2 linked regions of the Methylorubrum extorquens genome follow. The main gene of each other region encodes a partner of the protein of the gene in region 2 in a complex. Links are inferred from orthologs where the notes say so. Each region holds a gene or a part of one and is shown on either strand. Other genes may lie near its edges.

The links.
Region 1: rplL (region 2) and rpmA share a complex: the UniProt entries of both Escherichia coli proteins name them as parts of the 50S ribosomal subunit. The link is inferred for Methylorubrum extorquens from one-to-one orthologs.

What each region holds. Positions count from the first base shown.
Region 1 is NZ_JALJXF010000001.1:1,393,099-1,399,782, reverse strand. What follows is about bases 1,829-4,580. They hold rpmA (50S ribosomal protein L27), read right to left. Parts: upstream 3,462-4,580; coding sequence 3,195-3,461; downstream 1,829-3,194. Other genes in these bases: J2W78_RS06745 (helicase HerA-like domain-containing protein), read right to left, coding at 4,098-4,580; J2W78_RS06760 (GNAT family N-acetyltransferase), read right to left, coding at 2,407-3,006; J2W78_RS06765 (hypothetical protein), read right to left, coding at 1,931-2,410; obgE (GTPase ObgE), read right to left, coding at 1,829-1,894. Also shown: J2W78_RS06780 (LysR family transcriptional regulator), read left to right, coding at 1-262; J2W78_RS06775 (hypothetical protein), read right to left, coding at 334-792; more of obgE, read right to left, coding at 860-1,828; more of J2W78_RS06745, read right to left, coding at 4,581-5,660; J2W78_RS06740 (DUF2267 domain-containing protein), read left to right, coding at 5,805-6,191; J2W78_RS06735 (GNAT family N-acetyltransferase), read left to right, coding at 6,404-6,684.
Region 2 is NZ_JALJXF010000001.1:1,952,110-1,958,962, forward strand. The notes cover bases 1-2,921. They hold rplL (50S ribosomal protein L7/L12), read right to left. Parts: upstream 1,690-2,921; coding sequence 1,312-1,689; downstream 1-1,311. Other genes in these bases: rpoB (DNA-directed RNA polymerase subunit beta), read right to left, coding at 1-1,049; rplJ (50S ribosomal protein L10), read right to left, coding at 1,747-2,265; J2W78_RS09205 (hypothetical protein), read left to right, coding at 2,864-2,921. In the rest of the region: more of J2W78_RS09205, read left to right, coding at 2,922-3,088; J2W78_RS09210 (porin), read right to left, coding at 3,133-4,674; J2W78_RS09215 (B12-binding domain-containing radical SAM protein), read left to right, coding at 5,432-6,853. UniProt on the Escherichia coli protein: The binding site for several of the GTPase factors involved in protein synthesis (IF-2, EF-Tu, EF-G and RF3). Is thus essential for accurate translation.

The sequences.
Region 1 (6,684 bases), 560 kb from region 2 along the record:
GCTGATGACCCATGTGCGCACCCTGCAATGGGCGAGCGTGATGCCGGCCATCCTCGCCGATGCGCTGGGGCCGACCGAGGGTCTGCGGGCGATCCCGATCGTCGAGCCGGACCTGCGCCACGCCATCGGCCTCGTCGCCCCGCGCCGAGACCCGGCGACGCCGATGGTCACCGCCCTCGTCAACGTCGCCCGCGCCGTGGCACGGACCCTCGACGGCGAGGATCCGGTCCCGGCCGTGCTGCACGGCACCGGAACGAGTTGAATATCGAGATCCCAAAGGGATGATCCCTTTGGCGGGGCGCGGGGCAGCGCCCCGCTTCGACGTCCGGTAGGTCAGGCGCCAGGGCGCTGGATCACCGCGCAGAGGGTGAGCGGACCCTGCTCCTTGCGCATGAAGGCACAGGTGACGCGGGCGCCGTCCACCTCGACCGCGCTGTGGCGCTTGTCCTGCGCGCTTGCGCGGGCCTGCCGGGTGGCGTCCCGCAGCCGATCCGGTGCGATCCCCGTGACGGCATGGCCCGCCTGGACGAACAGGGTGTCGTAGGCCTCGGGTGGGGTCTCGCCCTTGTACTGCGCGCCGACGGAGGAGGCGTCGGCGCCCGCGCACGAGAGCGTCAATGATGTCTGCGGCCCGGCCTCGAACCGGGCGAAGTCGGCGCTCCGCTCGGCCACCGACGCGCTCGTTGCCCGTTGCACCCGGTCGATCAGATCGGTGCAGGAATCCTCCGCCATGGCGGGGGAGGCGGCGAGGACAAGGAGGAGGGCAAGGGGACGTGCAAGGGCGCTGCGCATGCCTCCGATGTAGGGCAAACCGGCAAATCCCGCCGCCGGGCCGGGCTGAGGCGTAGCGCCGCTGTGCCTACGGGTGCCAGGGCTCGGCGGGCTCCGCCTCCGCTTCCTCTGCGCCCTGCGTATCGAGCTGGGCCTGGATCGCGCGTAGCGCCTCCTGCACCCCCTGCCCCGAGGCCGCCGAGAGCACCAGCGGCTTGCCGCCCGCCGCCCGCTTCAGCCGGGCGAGCTGCTGCTTGAGGGTTTCGGCATCGAGTGCGTCCGCCTTCGAAAGGGCGACGATCTCGGGCTTGTCGGACAAGCCCTCGCCGTAGGCCTCCAACTCGCGCCGTACCAGCTTGTAGGCCTTGCCGGCATGCTCGCTCGTGCCCTCCACGAGGTGGAGCAGAACCCGGCAGCGCTCGACATGGGCGAGGAACCGGTCACCGAGGCCGACACCCTCATGCGCGCCCTCGATCAGGCCGGGAATGTCGGCGAGCACGAACTCGCGCTCGTCCGAGCGCACCACGCCGAGGCCCGGATGAAGCGTGGTGAAGGGATAGTCGGCGATCTTCGGCTTGGCGGCGGTGACGGTCGCCAGGAAGGTCGATTTGCCCGCGTTCGGCAGGCCGACGAGGCCGGCATCGGCGATGAGCTTGAGGCGCAGGATCAGCCACATCTCCTGGCCTTCCAGGCCGGGATTGGCGTGGCGCGGCGCCCGGTTCGTGGAGGTGGTGAAGTAGGCGTTGCCGAAGCCGCCATTGCCGCCCTTGGCCAGCCGCACCCGCTGGCCGACTTCCGTCATGTCGGCGATCAGCGTCTCGCCGTCCTCGGCGAAGACCTGCGTGCCCGCCGGCACCTGGAGCACCGCGTCGTCGCCTTTGGCGCCGTGGCAGTTCGAGCCCATGCCGTGCTCGCCCTTCTTCGCCTTGAAGTGCTGCCGGTAGCGGTAGTCGATCAGGGTGTTGAGGCCCTGCACGCACTCGATCCAGACATCGCCGCCCCGTCCGCCGTCGCCGCCGTTCGGCCCGCCGAACTCGATGAACTTTTCCCGCCGGAACGAGACGCAGCCGGGACCGCCGTCGCCGGAGCGGACGTAGACCTTGGCTTCATCGAGGAATTTCACGGTGCTTCGCCTTGGATTCGGGACCGGGAGGGCCGGTCAGCTTTCTGTGCGACGGCACTGGCCGTCGAGATTGAGGTACTGGATGCTGCGCAGGCCCGCCTCGAACCATCCGCCTGCATCCGGCTGGCGGCCGTTGGCGCCGCCATCGCCGTAGAGGTTGATCTGGATCGCGCCGTCGGGCGAGCGCAGGGTCGGCGCCTCGCCGTCCCGAGCATAGGTCCAGGTCGGCCGTTCGTCGAACAGGGTCTGCGACCCGTCCGCCTCGCGCTGGAACAGCTGCGCGTAGGCGGTGCCGCCGCTCGGCGGCCCGGCGAAGTAGAACCCGACCTTCGGCGTGCGGCCGGCGAAATTGTAGAACTCGCAGTAGAGGCGCGTTTCTCCCTGCGGTTTCGGCGTGGGTGCCGCCGCGGACTCGATCGGCGGCGTCGGCACCTCGCGGGTGATCGTGAAGATGAGGGCACCCAGCGCAACCGCCGTCAGACCCGCGCCGATGCCGGCGACCGTCCGCGTCCTCATGCCGAGCGTCCTCCCGCTGCGATCCCGCGCCGGTCGAGCCATGTCCTCCGGTCGAGCCGGAAATCGTAACTCGGGACGGCGCCGCCCCGTGCCTCGAAGACCGGCGCCGATTCCCCGGTGCGGTGGAATCCGCACTTCTCCAGCACGCGCTGCGAGCCGCGGTTCTCGATCATCGCGGCGGAGACGAGCGCCGAGTGCCCCGCATAGGCGAAGGCGGCGTCCACCAGCGCCAGCGCCGCTTCGGTCATCAGCCCCTCGCCCCAGAACGGCATGCCGAGCCAATAGCCGAGGCGCGGCTCGGGCTCGTCCGGCCGTCCGGTGACCGAGATCACACCGATCAGCTTCGCGGGCGAGGACCGCCGGCACAGGGCCATGATCAGCCCCTCCCCGGCCGTGTTCGCGGCGCGCGCCCGGATCACGAAGCTCTCCGCCTCGTGCGGCGGAAGCGGGCTCGCAATCCGTGCGGTCTTCTCGGCCATCGCCGGATCGCCGGCGAGCCGCGAGACGGCCTCGGCGTCGCGGGCCATGGGCCAGCGCAACCAGAGCCGTCGCGTCTCGATGCGGAAGACGTCGTCGCGGGTAAGATCGGGGAACATCGTGAGCCGGTCATGCGAGGGCGCGCAGGGGCGCCGTCCGGGACGACGAAGGGGGAGGATGGTGCCCCATCCTCCCCCGTGTTCCGATCCGCTCTCAGCTTCGCATGAAGCCCTAGCGACTCGTCCGCCGGTTCGGTGTGGGACACCGGCGGGACGCTCGCTTCGTCGTCAGCGACAAGCGTCCGCCGTTACTCCGCGGCCTGGGCCAGCGGCACTACGGTTACGAAATCGCGGCCGCGCCGGGTCTCGAACTGCACCTTGCCCGGGACGAGGGCGAACAGGGTATGGTCCTTGCCCATGCCGACGTTCGTGCCGGGGTGCCACTTCGTGCCGCGCTGGCGCACGATGATGTTGCCCGGAATCACGGCCTCGGAGCCGAACTTCTTGACGCCGAGGCGCCGGCCGGCGGAGTCGCGGCCGTTGCGGGATGAGCCGCCTGCTTTTTTGTGTGCCATGGGATTGCTCCGGAATTCTGCTGGATCTGCGTTCGGACGGGCGGCTGATTACTCAGCGGCGGCCGGGGCGGACTCGGCGGCCGGCTCGGCCTTCCGGGTCTTGCGCGGCTCGGCCTTCGAGGTCTTGCCGCCGGCGCTGATCTCGGTGATGCGCACGACCGTGAAGTCCTGACGGTGGCCGCGGCGGCGGCGCGAGTTCTGGCGACGGCGCTTCTTGAAGGCGATGACCTTCCGCGTGCGGCCGTGCTGGACGATCTCGCCGGTGACGCCGATGCCCGACAGGAGCGGGGTGCCGATCTGGGTAGCATCGCCATCGGTGAACAGCAGCACGTCGCCGAAGGTGACGGCGGCGCCGGCCTCACCCTCGATGGTGGCCACGGTGATGACGTCGTTGGCGGCAACGCGATATTGCTTGCCGCCGGTCTTGATGACTGCGAACATCGTTGTCTCTCGTGTTCTGTGCCGACCTCCGGCGCTGGCAGCGCCTGGGCCGTCTTCTTGTTCAGGTCATCCGTGCGGGTCAGGCTGGGCCGTAGGCGCACGAACGCGAAACGCGCGGACTTCGTCGAGGAAGCCGCGCGGTGCCGGCCGGATAGTCGGGAGCACGGCTTCTGTCAAGGCTGGACGAAGACTTGCCTACCGCTTCGTCAGCCCGCCGAGCACGTTCCGCAGGATCGCGTCGCCCACCTCCGTGCCGACCTTGCGCGCCATGGAGCGGGCGGCGTTGCCGATGACCTGCTCGGCCAGACTCGGCGGCGGGCGGCGGGTGCGGCCGGTTCCCTTGCCGGTCCCTTTGCCCTTGGGCGCCTCCTCGCCGCTGCCGAAGATCCCACCGAGCCAGCCACCCAGCATCCCCGAGAGCCCGCCCTCGCTCTGGCCTGCGGCTTCCGCCGGGACCGCATCGAGGTGTTTGCGCTGGGCCAGCATCTCGTAGGCGCTCTCGTTGTCGACCGCTTCGTCGTATTTTCCGCGCAACGGGCTCTGCTGGATCAGCGCGGCGCGCTCGGCCGGTGTCAGCGGCCCGACCCGCCCCTGCGGCGGAGCGATCAGCGCCCGCTCCACGATCGAGGGCGTGCCCTTGGCTTCGAGAAAGCTCACCAGCGCCTCGCCGACGGCGAGTTCGGTGATCGCCTTGCCGACATCGAAGCCGGGGTTCTGGCGGAACGTCTCGGCGGCGGCGCGCACGGCGCGCTGGTCGCGCGGCGTGAAGGCGCGCAGCGCGTGCTGCACCCGGTTGCCGAGCTGGCCCAGCACCGTTTCCGGCACGTCGAGCGGATTCTGCGTCACGAAGTAGACGCCGACGCCCTTCGAGCGGATCAGGCGCACCACCTGCTCCACCGCGTCGAGCAGCGCCTTGGGGGCGTCGTTGAACAGCAGGTGCGCTTCGTCGAAGAAGAACACGAGCTTGGGCTTGTCGAGATCGCCGACCTCGGGAAGCTGCTCGAACAGTTCCGAGAGCATCCACAGCAGGAACGAGGCGTAGAGCCGCGGCCGCTGCATCAGCTTGTCGGCGGCCAGAATGTTGACGAAGCCCCGGCCATCCCGGTCGGTGCGCATGAAGTCTTCGAGGTTGAGCGCCGGCTCGCCGAGGAATTGGTCGGCGCCCTGGTTCTCCAGCACCAGCAGCGCCCGCTGGATCGCACCGATCGAGGCACCCGAAACGTTGCCGTAGGTGGCCGACAGTTCCTTCGCGTTCTCCGACAGGAAGGTGAGGAGCGCGCGCAGATCCTTGAGGTCGATCAGCGGCCACTGGTTCTCGTCGGCGACGCGGAAGGCGATGTTGAGCACGCCTTCCTGGATGTCGTTGAGTTCGAGCAGGCGGGCGAGCAGGAGCGGGCCCATCTCGGTCACGGTGCAGCGGATGGGGTGGCCCTGCTCGCCGAACACGTCCCAGAAGATCGTCGGAAAGCGGTCGGGCTCGTACGCGATCCCGAGTTCCTCGGCACGCTTGACGAAGTGGGGCTTGGCCTCGCCCGCGGCGGCGAGCCCCGAGAGGTCGCCCTTGATGTCGGCGGCGAAGACCGGAACGCCCGCGTTGGAAAAGCCCTCCGCCAGCACCTGCAGCGTCACGGTCTTGCCGGTGCCGGTCGCGCCCGCCACGAGGCCGTGGCGGTTGGCCAGCCGCAGGCTCAGCACCTCGGGCTTTGGTCGCGGCCCCGTGCTCCGGCCGACCAGAATCGTCCCCTCGCCCGCCGCCATGCCGTCCTCGCTCGATCCGTCGCCTTTGTGACGGACAGGGTATGGCGCCCCGCGCCCCCGATCCAGGGCCGAGGGCGCCGGCAACCCTTGATTTCGCCGCCGCCGCATCGGACAGACACGCATCTGCTCAGGAGGAAGCGTTTCATGGAAGAGTTGATTGCCCGCGTGACCAACCGCACCGGGCTCGACGCCGCGACCGCCAAGACAGCGATCGGACACATCCTCGCCTTCCTGCAGAAGGAGGGGCCGGCGACCGAGGTGAGCCAGTTGATGGCCGCGCTTCCGGGCTCCGAGACGGCGATCGCCGAGGCCAATGCCGGCGAGGGCGGCGGCGGGCTGATGGGCATGCTCGGCGGCATGATGGGCGGCGGCGTAATGGCACTCGGCCAGAAGCTGATCTCGGCCGGCGTGCCGATGAACCAGATGCAGCCGCTCGGCCAGGAGCTGTTCGCCTATGGCCGCGAGACCGCCGGCGAGGATGTCATGGGCCCGATCGTCGGCTCGATCCCGGGCCTGAACCAGTTCGTTTGAGGCGGCAGGATCTCGCGATAAGCCCCTGCGATCGTTAGCCGGTTTTCATTCGCCGGCTAGTATCGGGACTTCGCGCGGAGCCTCGCAACGGCTCCGCGCAAGCCTCTGTAGAAACGAGAAGATTTCCGTCATAAAAGCGTGCGGCCTTCGTGATGTTGTCGCCGCGCAAGAGGACGCATCGCGCGGCCTCCCGCGACGGGATCGTGTCGATCATGCTGCCGAATTTTTCCCCGCGCGAGGCCACGGCGGCGTGGAAGGCCGGCTGGGAGACCAAGGTTCAGGCGCCCTTCGCCCGCTTCCGCCAGACCTTCGAGGGCGGTGACCTCGCCCTGCCCGGCGGTGCGCCGATCCTGTTGAAGAACCGGGCCAAGCGCCTTCTGCTGGAACCGGGGCTCGATCCCAGCCTCGGCCGGATCGGTGCGCTCGAAGTGCGGCTCGCCACCACCAAGTCGGAGATCCGTCGGGCGCAGCGCCTGCGCTACCGCGTGTTCTA
Region 2 (6,853 bases):
TTGACGTGGTCGATGTCGAGCACGGGGATCTCGGTGACGCCGACGTCGTCGAGCGCCTTGAGCATCTTCTCCGAGATCTCGTCGCCGGCTTCGGCCCAGATCTCGCCGGTCTTCATGTTGACGAGGTCTTCGGCGATATACTGACCGATCAGATCCTCGTCCGCGGCGCGCAGGAACTTGGTGCCCTTCTCGCCGATCAGACGCGCGTTGCGGGCGTTGAGCTTCTTGCCCGCCTCCAGCACGACCTCGCCGGAATCGGCGTCGACGAGATCGACCGAGGCCTTGAAGCCCTTGAGACGCTCGGCGTCGAACGGCACGCGCCAATCCGCCCCGTCACGCTGGTAGGCGACGCGGTTGTAGAAGGTGGAAAGGATCTCTTCGCCGTCGAGGCCGAGCGCGAACAGCAGCGAGGTGACCGGCAGCTTGCGCTTGCGGTCGATCCGCACGTGCACGATGTCCTTGGCGTCGAACTCGACGTCGAGCCAGGAGCCGCGATACGGAATGATGCGGGCGGCGAACAGCAGTTTGCCGGAAGAGTGCGTCTTGCCCTTGTCGTGGTCGAAGAACACGCCCGGCGAGCGGTGCATCTGCGAGACGATGACGCGCTCGGTCCCGTTGACGATGAAGGTGCCGTTATCCGTCATGAGCGGCATGTCGCCCATGTAGACATCCTGCTCCTTGATGTCCTTGACGGACTTGGCGCCGGTATCGGGGTCCACATCGAACACGATGAGGCGCAGCGTCACCTTGAGCGGGGCCGCGAAGGTAATGCCGCGCTGGCGGCACTCATCGACGTCGTATTTCGGCTGCTCGAAGGTGTAACGCACGAACTCGAGCAGCGCCGTCGAGGCGAAGTCGGAGATCGGGAAGACCGACTTGAAGACGCTCTGCAGGCCCTCGTCGGTCCGCCCGCCCTCGGGCTCGTCCACCATCAGGAACTGGTCGTAGGACGCCTTTTGAACCTCGATGAGGTTCGGCATCTCGGCGACTTCCCGGATCTTACCGAAGAACTTGCGAATGCGCTTGCGACCGACCAGCGTATTGGCCATGAGACCTCGCTCCACCACCTCAGCGTAGGGTGCCCGGGGAAGGCGGACCGCCTCCCATCACCGGGCCCGAAGGGCCGTCCCGCCGGACGATCAGCCCACCCGAACCGAATTCGTCTTCGTTCGCCGCCCACTCCTGCCCTCAGGAACGACGGCCGCCCGAAGCAGCGTTAGCCCGCGAGCCGGAGCCCGCGGGCGTTTGGCCGGCGCAGCTCCTAAGGAGCGTGCGCCGGATGCGATGGGCCGGTACCGGCCCATCGACGGATTACTTGAGCTCGACCTTGGCGCCGGCCTTCTCGAGCTGGGCCTTGAGCTTCTCGGCCTCGTCCTTGGTCGCGCCTTCCTTGACGGGCTTGGGCGCGCCCTCGACGAGGTCCTTGGCTTCCTTGAGGCCGAGGCCGGTGATCGCGCGGACCTCCTTGATGACCTCGATCTTCTTGTCGCCGGCGGAGGCGAGCACGACCGTGAACTCGGTCTGCTCTTCGACGGCGGCAGCGCCAGCACCGGCGGCCGGGCCAGCGGCGACGGCGACGGCGGCGGCAGCCGAGACGCCCCACTTCTCTTCGAGGAGCTTGGCGAGCTCGGCGGCCTCGAGAACGGTCAGCGAGGAGAGGTCCTCGACGATCTTGGCGAGATCAGCCATGTGCGTGTTCCTTTGGTGTATCGGTTTGAACGGGTCGGTTTATGGGGGAGAAACGGCTCAGGCCGCCTCGTCCTTCTTGGCATAGGCCCCGAACACGCGGGCGAGCTTGGCCGCCGGCGCGTTGACGACCTGGGCGACCTTGGTCGCGGGAGCCTGGATGAGGCCCACGAGCTTGGCGCGCAGTTCGTCGAGGGACGGGAGCGAGGCGAGCGCCTTCACGCCGTCCGGGTTCAGGGCAGTCGTTCCCATCGCGCCGCCGAGAATCACGAGCTTGTCGTTCGTCTTGGCGAAGTCCACCGCAACCTTGGCGGCCGCAACCGGATCGCTCGAATAAGCGAGCAGGGTCGGGCCCTTCAGGAGGGGCTTGATGGAGGCGACGTCCGTGCCATCGAGAGCGATGCTGGCGAGCCGGTTCTTGGCGACCTTCACGGTGGCGCCGGCCTGCTTCATCTGCGAGCGCAGCTTCTGCATGTCGGCGACCGTGAGGCCTTTGTAGTGGGCCACGACGACGACGGCGTTCGCGTTGAACACGCCGTTGAGCGTCGAGACGAGATCAGCTTTAGCTGTCCGGTCCACTGTGCTCTCTCCGGTTGGCGGAACCTGAGACAGGCCCGCCGGTTGCACTTGCCGCCCGGAACGGATCTCGGCGTAGAAGCCGGACCCGTCGCGGACGACGTCTCACGGCCCTGTCCCTTTGAAGCGCCTCAAGCGGCCCCTCGCGGGTGAGATTGGTTCAAACCGAGGTCTCCGCCGGTGCCTGTCGGCCCCGATGGAAGACGTAGAGAAATTCGGTCTTCCCCGTCTGTGCAGGCTGTCGCCGATTAAGCCGGTCGCCCGGCGCCTGCAGTCTCGGACAGGACATAGCCGGAAACGGCGCTCGGAGCGGAAGCTCCAAGACCATTCCGGCCATCACCGTCCGGTTGCCCGAACGGCATCTCGAATGGAAACCGACCGATAGGCCGATCCCTTTCAATGGTTGAAATCGTGGAGCGCGGTCTATAGCGGCGTGCAAGCCGCCTGCCAAGTCCCGCAATGCGACTTTTCCGTCGCAGGCAAGGATGCAGACGAAGGCCCGAGCGAGCGGGGGCGGGCCTTGTCCCCGACCGGGGCACGCCCTCGCCTTAACCGATCCTTGACTCTGTCCCGGCCCCGTCCGCCGCGGCACGGATCCCGTGTGCGCCAGCGCATCCCCGACCACGACGCGGCGGCCTTACACCGCAGCGCACAAAAGCAGGGGATCTGTCGGGCGATGGCCTCGAAGGTGTTGTTGGCTCTGGTGGTGTTCGTGTTCCTCGTGGACGGCCACCTGCCCGGGATGCGCGAGTTGCGCAACCCGGACACCGAGGGCGGGAAGGGCGCAAGCCGCGCCTCGCTGCTGTCGAAGCGGTCCGAGGCCTGAGCCCCGGACCGCCTGGGACGGATCGCTCGAGCCCCACTCCGGGATCAGTAGTTGATCTGGAGCTGTCCGCGGAACAGGTCGCCCTCGGCCCGGCCGACGCGGCTGCTGCTGGCCTCGCGGCGCTTCATGTTGGCGTAGGCCAGGGTGAGCTCCACCGACTTGATCGGCTGGAACTCGACGCCAAGTTCCAGCTCGTCGGTGTCGAGGCGCGGCGCGTTCGTCCCGACCTTCCAGCCGCCGTCGTAGGTCTGCCAGCGGATGTAGGGCATGAACGGGCCGACCGGCGAATGGTCCACCTTGTACATCGCCTGGACATAGCCGCCCTGGAGCGCCTTGGTCTGCACGGCCCGGGCGATGGGATCCCATTCGGGGCCACGGCCCCAGTTCCACTCGCCCTGGAGGCCGAAGGGCTGCGGGTACAGGATCGCGTGCAGGCCGACGCGCTCGTCGTCGAAGGAGTTGCCCAGGGTGGTGGTGGTGCCGAAGGTCGTCTCGGGCCGGAAGCGGTTGCGGTAGGCCGAGCCGCCGACTTCCAGTACCTGCCCCTTGAACGCCTCGCCGAGCCCGTCGAGCTCGAACGGCCAGGTCGCCATCACCACCGTCATCAGGTCGTTGTTGGCCTCGACCCGGTTGATGGTCTGGCCGTTGTAGATGCCGACGCCGAAAGCGCCGTAATTGCCGAACAGCTTCTGGCCGCCCTTGGCCAGACGGTCCCAGATGCGCTGCACGTGCCAGGGCGTGTAGTAGTAGGTGATGCCGATGTCGCGCTCGCCGGGGATGGCGCTGTTGATGCCGTCGGAACGGTCCAGCGTGAGACGGTTCTGCGAGGATTGCAGGTTTTCCCAGCCGAAGGGCACCTTCTGCTGGCCGAAGCGCAGGCGGGTGCGGCGCTCGTCATCGAGGAACACGTCGGCATAGGCGTCGCGGAGCTGCGTGAAGTGCTGGCGCGACTCGGTGCCTGCCTGGTTCCCGACGTTCACCGCGAAGTCCGGCTGGATGTAGAGGAACACCCGCTCGTGGATGTCGCCCTGCAGGATCAGGCGCACCCGGCGGAAGGTGAAGTTGTTGCGGTCGGTGATGCCGCTGTCGTGGACCGAGCGCAGGCGCGAGATGCCGGCCGGCGCGGTGTCGTCGCCCGAGAGGAACTCGTTGCCGCGCAACTGCGTGTAGCCGCGCAGCGACAGGCGCTCGAACCAAGTCTTGGGCCGGCCCGCATAGCGGGGATCATCCGCGAGCAGCTCGGGCGAGGGCGGCACCAGCGCGTCGTACCATGTCTCCGGCTCGTCGAGGGCGAAGCGGTGCGGGACCGGGCCGGGCACGGCCGGCTGCGCCACCGCGGACTCGATCGGGCGGCCGGCCGCCGGGAAGGTGCCGGCATCGGTGGTGCGGGCATTCGCCGGCCGCGTGGCGACGACGGGACCGACGCGCCGCCCCCCCCTGCCCTGCGCCTCGGCCTGCGCCTTGATCATCGCCTTGAGCTCGTTGATCTGGCGCTGCAGCTCGGCGACGGTCTGGGCCTGGGCCTGCGCGACTGGCAGCACCAGGGCGCTCGATAAGAGCAGTGCGGTCAGAAGACGTCGTTTCATCTCTCGAACCCCTTTGCCGCATTCCGGGCCGGCGTGATGACGGTCGCCGTGTTGTGCCGGAATGCGCCCAGCCTTCGGTTGCAAATCGTCAAGCGCGGCACGCATCCCGGTCAGCCGAACCGACCGTCCTCGCCGTGCACACCCAGGAGGGCGTGGAGACCGGTGAAGTCGTTAGTCGGCTCAATCGCTTAGCGATCCCGGCGGCGCGTCCCACAGCCATGCTTGGCCGATAGCACCGGACTGGAAGGATTAAAAGTAATTCTCGGCAAAACTTGAGGATATACGACGCTCATTATTTATATTACGTCCTACCCCGCCGCTTAATCCTGTTATTTTCAAGCTTATTCCGTCATAAAAGTGACGTCATATTGTGATTTATTGTATCATTGCGCTATTTGGATTGGCCAGCGTTTTCAGGCGCCGTTTGCTCGAACAGGTTGCGCGAGCCCCCCATGATCACGGCTGCGGAAGACGGAATCGTCACGGGCCTGCTTCGGCGGGCGCAGATGTCACCGGATTGGGCGGCCCTCCGCATGCACTCGCCGCATGCCGCCTCCTCCGATGCCGCTTCGATGCCCGGATGTGTCCTCGAAGCCGCATCGGAGGGATCTCGTCGCCGGGTTGCCGGGCTCGTCCGGCGGAGGCGCGCCCGTCATGCGGGGGGACTTTATTTTGAAAGGCGAAGAGACGTGCCGACAAGCATCGTGTCGCGCCAAAGAGGGGACGCCAACGCGGCGGGCTGTGCTAGATAGGGACCATGCGTTGTTCTCTTCCCATCTCCTCCCGTCGGCGCATCCTGTGCGTCTTCCCCGCCTACACGCCGTCCTTCGGGACATTCTCCCACGCCTATCCGCTGATGGGCGGGGTGAAGGCGTTCATGCCGCCCCAGGGCCTCCTGGTGATCGCGGCCTACATGCCCGAATCCTGGGAATGCCGTTTCATCGATGAGAACATCCGGCCGGCCTCGGCTCAGGATTTTGCCTGGGCCGACGCGGTGTTCGTGTCGGGCATGCACATCCAGGAAGGCCAGATCCACGACATCCGTCGGCGGGCGCACGCGGCCGGCAAGGTCGCGGTGCTCGGCGGTCCCTCGGTGTCGGGCGCGCCGGAAAAGTACCCGGACTTCGACTATCTCCATGTCGGCGAGATCGGCGACGCCACCGACCGACTGATCGAGATCCTCGACCGTGACCTGTCGCGTCCGGCGGCCCAGGTCGTGCTCGACACCAAGGACCGGCTGGCGCTGTCCGACTTCCCGGCCCCGGCCTACGAGTCCGCGCCGCTCAAGCGCTACCTGATAGGCTCGCTCCAGTTCTCGTCGGGCTGCCCGTATCGCTGCGAGTTTTGCGACATCCCGCAGCTCTACGGCCGCCAGCCGCGGCTGAAGAGCCCGGAGCAGATGTGCGCCGAACTCGACGCGATCATCAGCCAGCCCGGCCACCCGGCGGTGGTCTACTTCGTCGACGACAACTTCATCGCCAACCGCAAGGCGACCCGCGAGATGCTGCCGCATCTCGTGGCGTGGCAGAAGAAGAACAACTACCCGCTCCAGTTCGCCTGCGAGGCGACGCTGAACATGGCCAAGCAGCCCGAGATCCTCGAGCTGATGCGGCAGGCCAACTTCATGACGGTGTTCGTCGGCATCGAGACGCCGGAGGCCGACGCGCTCAAGGGCATCGACAAGACCCACAACGCCGCCGTGCCCATGTACGAGGCGATCGAGACGCTGAACTCGTACGGGCTGGAGGTGACCTCCGGCATCATCCTCGGCCTCGACTCGGACTCCGACAAGTCCGAGCAGAACCTGATCGACTTCATCGACAAGTCCGCGATCCCGGTGCTGACGATCAACCTGCTCCAGGCCCTGCCCAAGACGCCGCTCTGGGACCGGCTGGAGCGCGAGGGCCGGCTCCTGCATGACGCCAGCCTCGAATCGAACGTGCTGTTCAAGCGCCCGCACGACACGGTGGTGAATTCCTGGCGCCGGGCCATCGCCCACGCCTACACCCCCGAGCACCTGTTCGAGCGGTTCAAGCACCAGTGCGACGTGACCTACGGCAACCGCATCGTCACGCCGACCAAGGGCAAGCTCACCAAGACCAACCTGCGCCGTGGCCTGATCCTGGGCTTCAACATCATCACGCGGGTGGGGTTGTTCTCGGATTACCGCCGGCCGTTC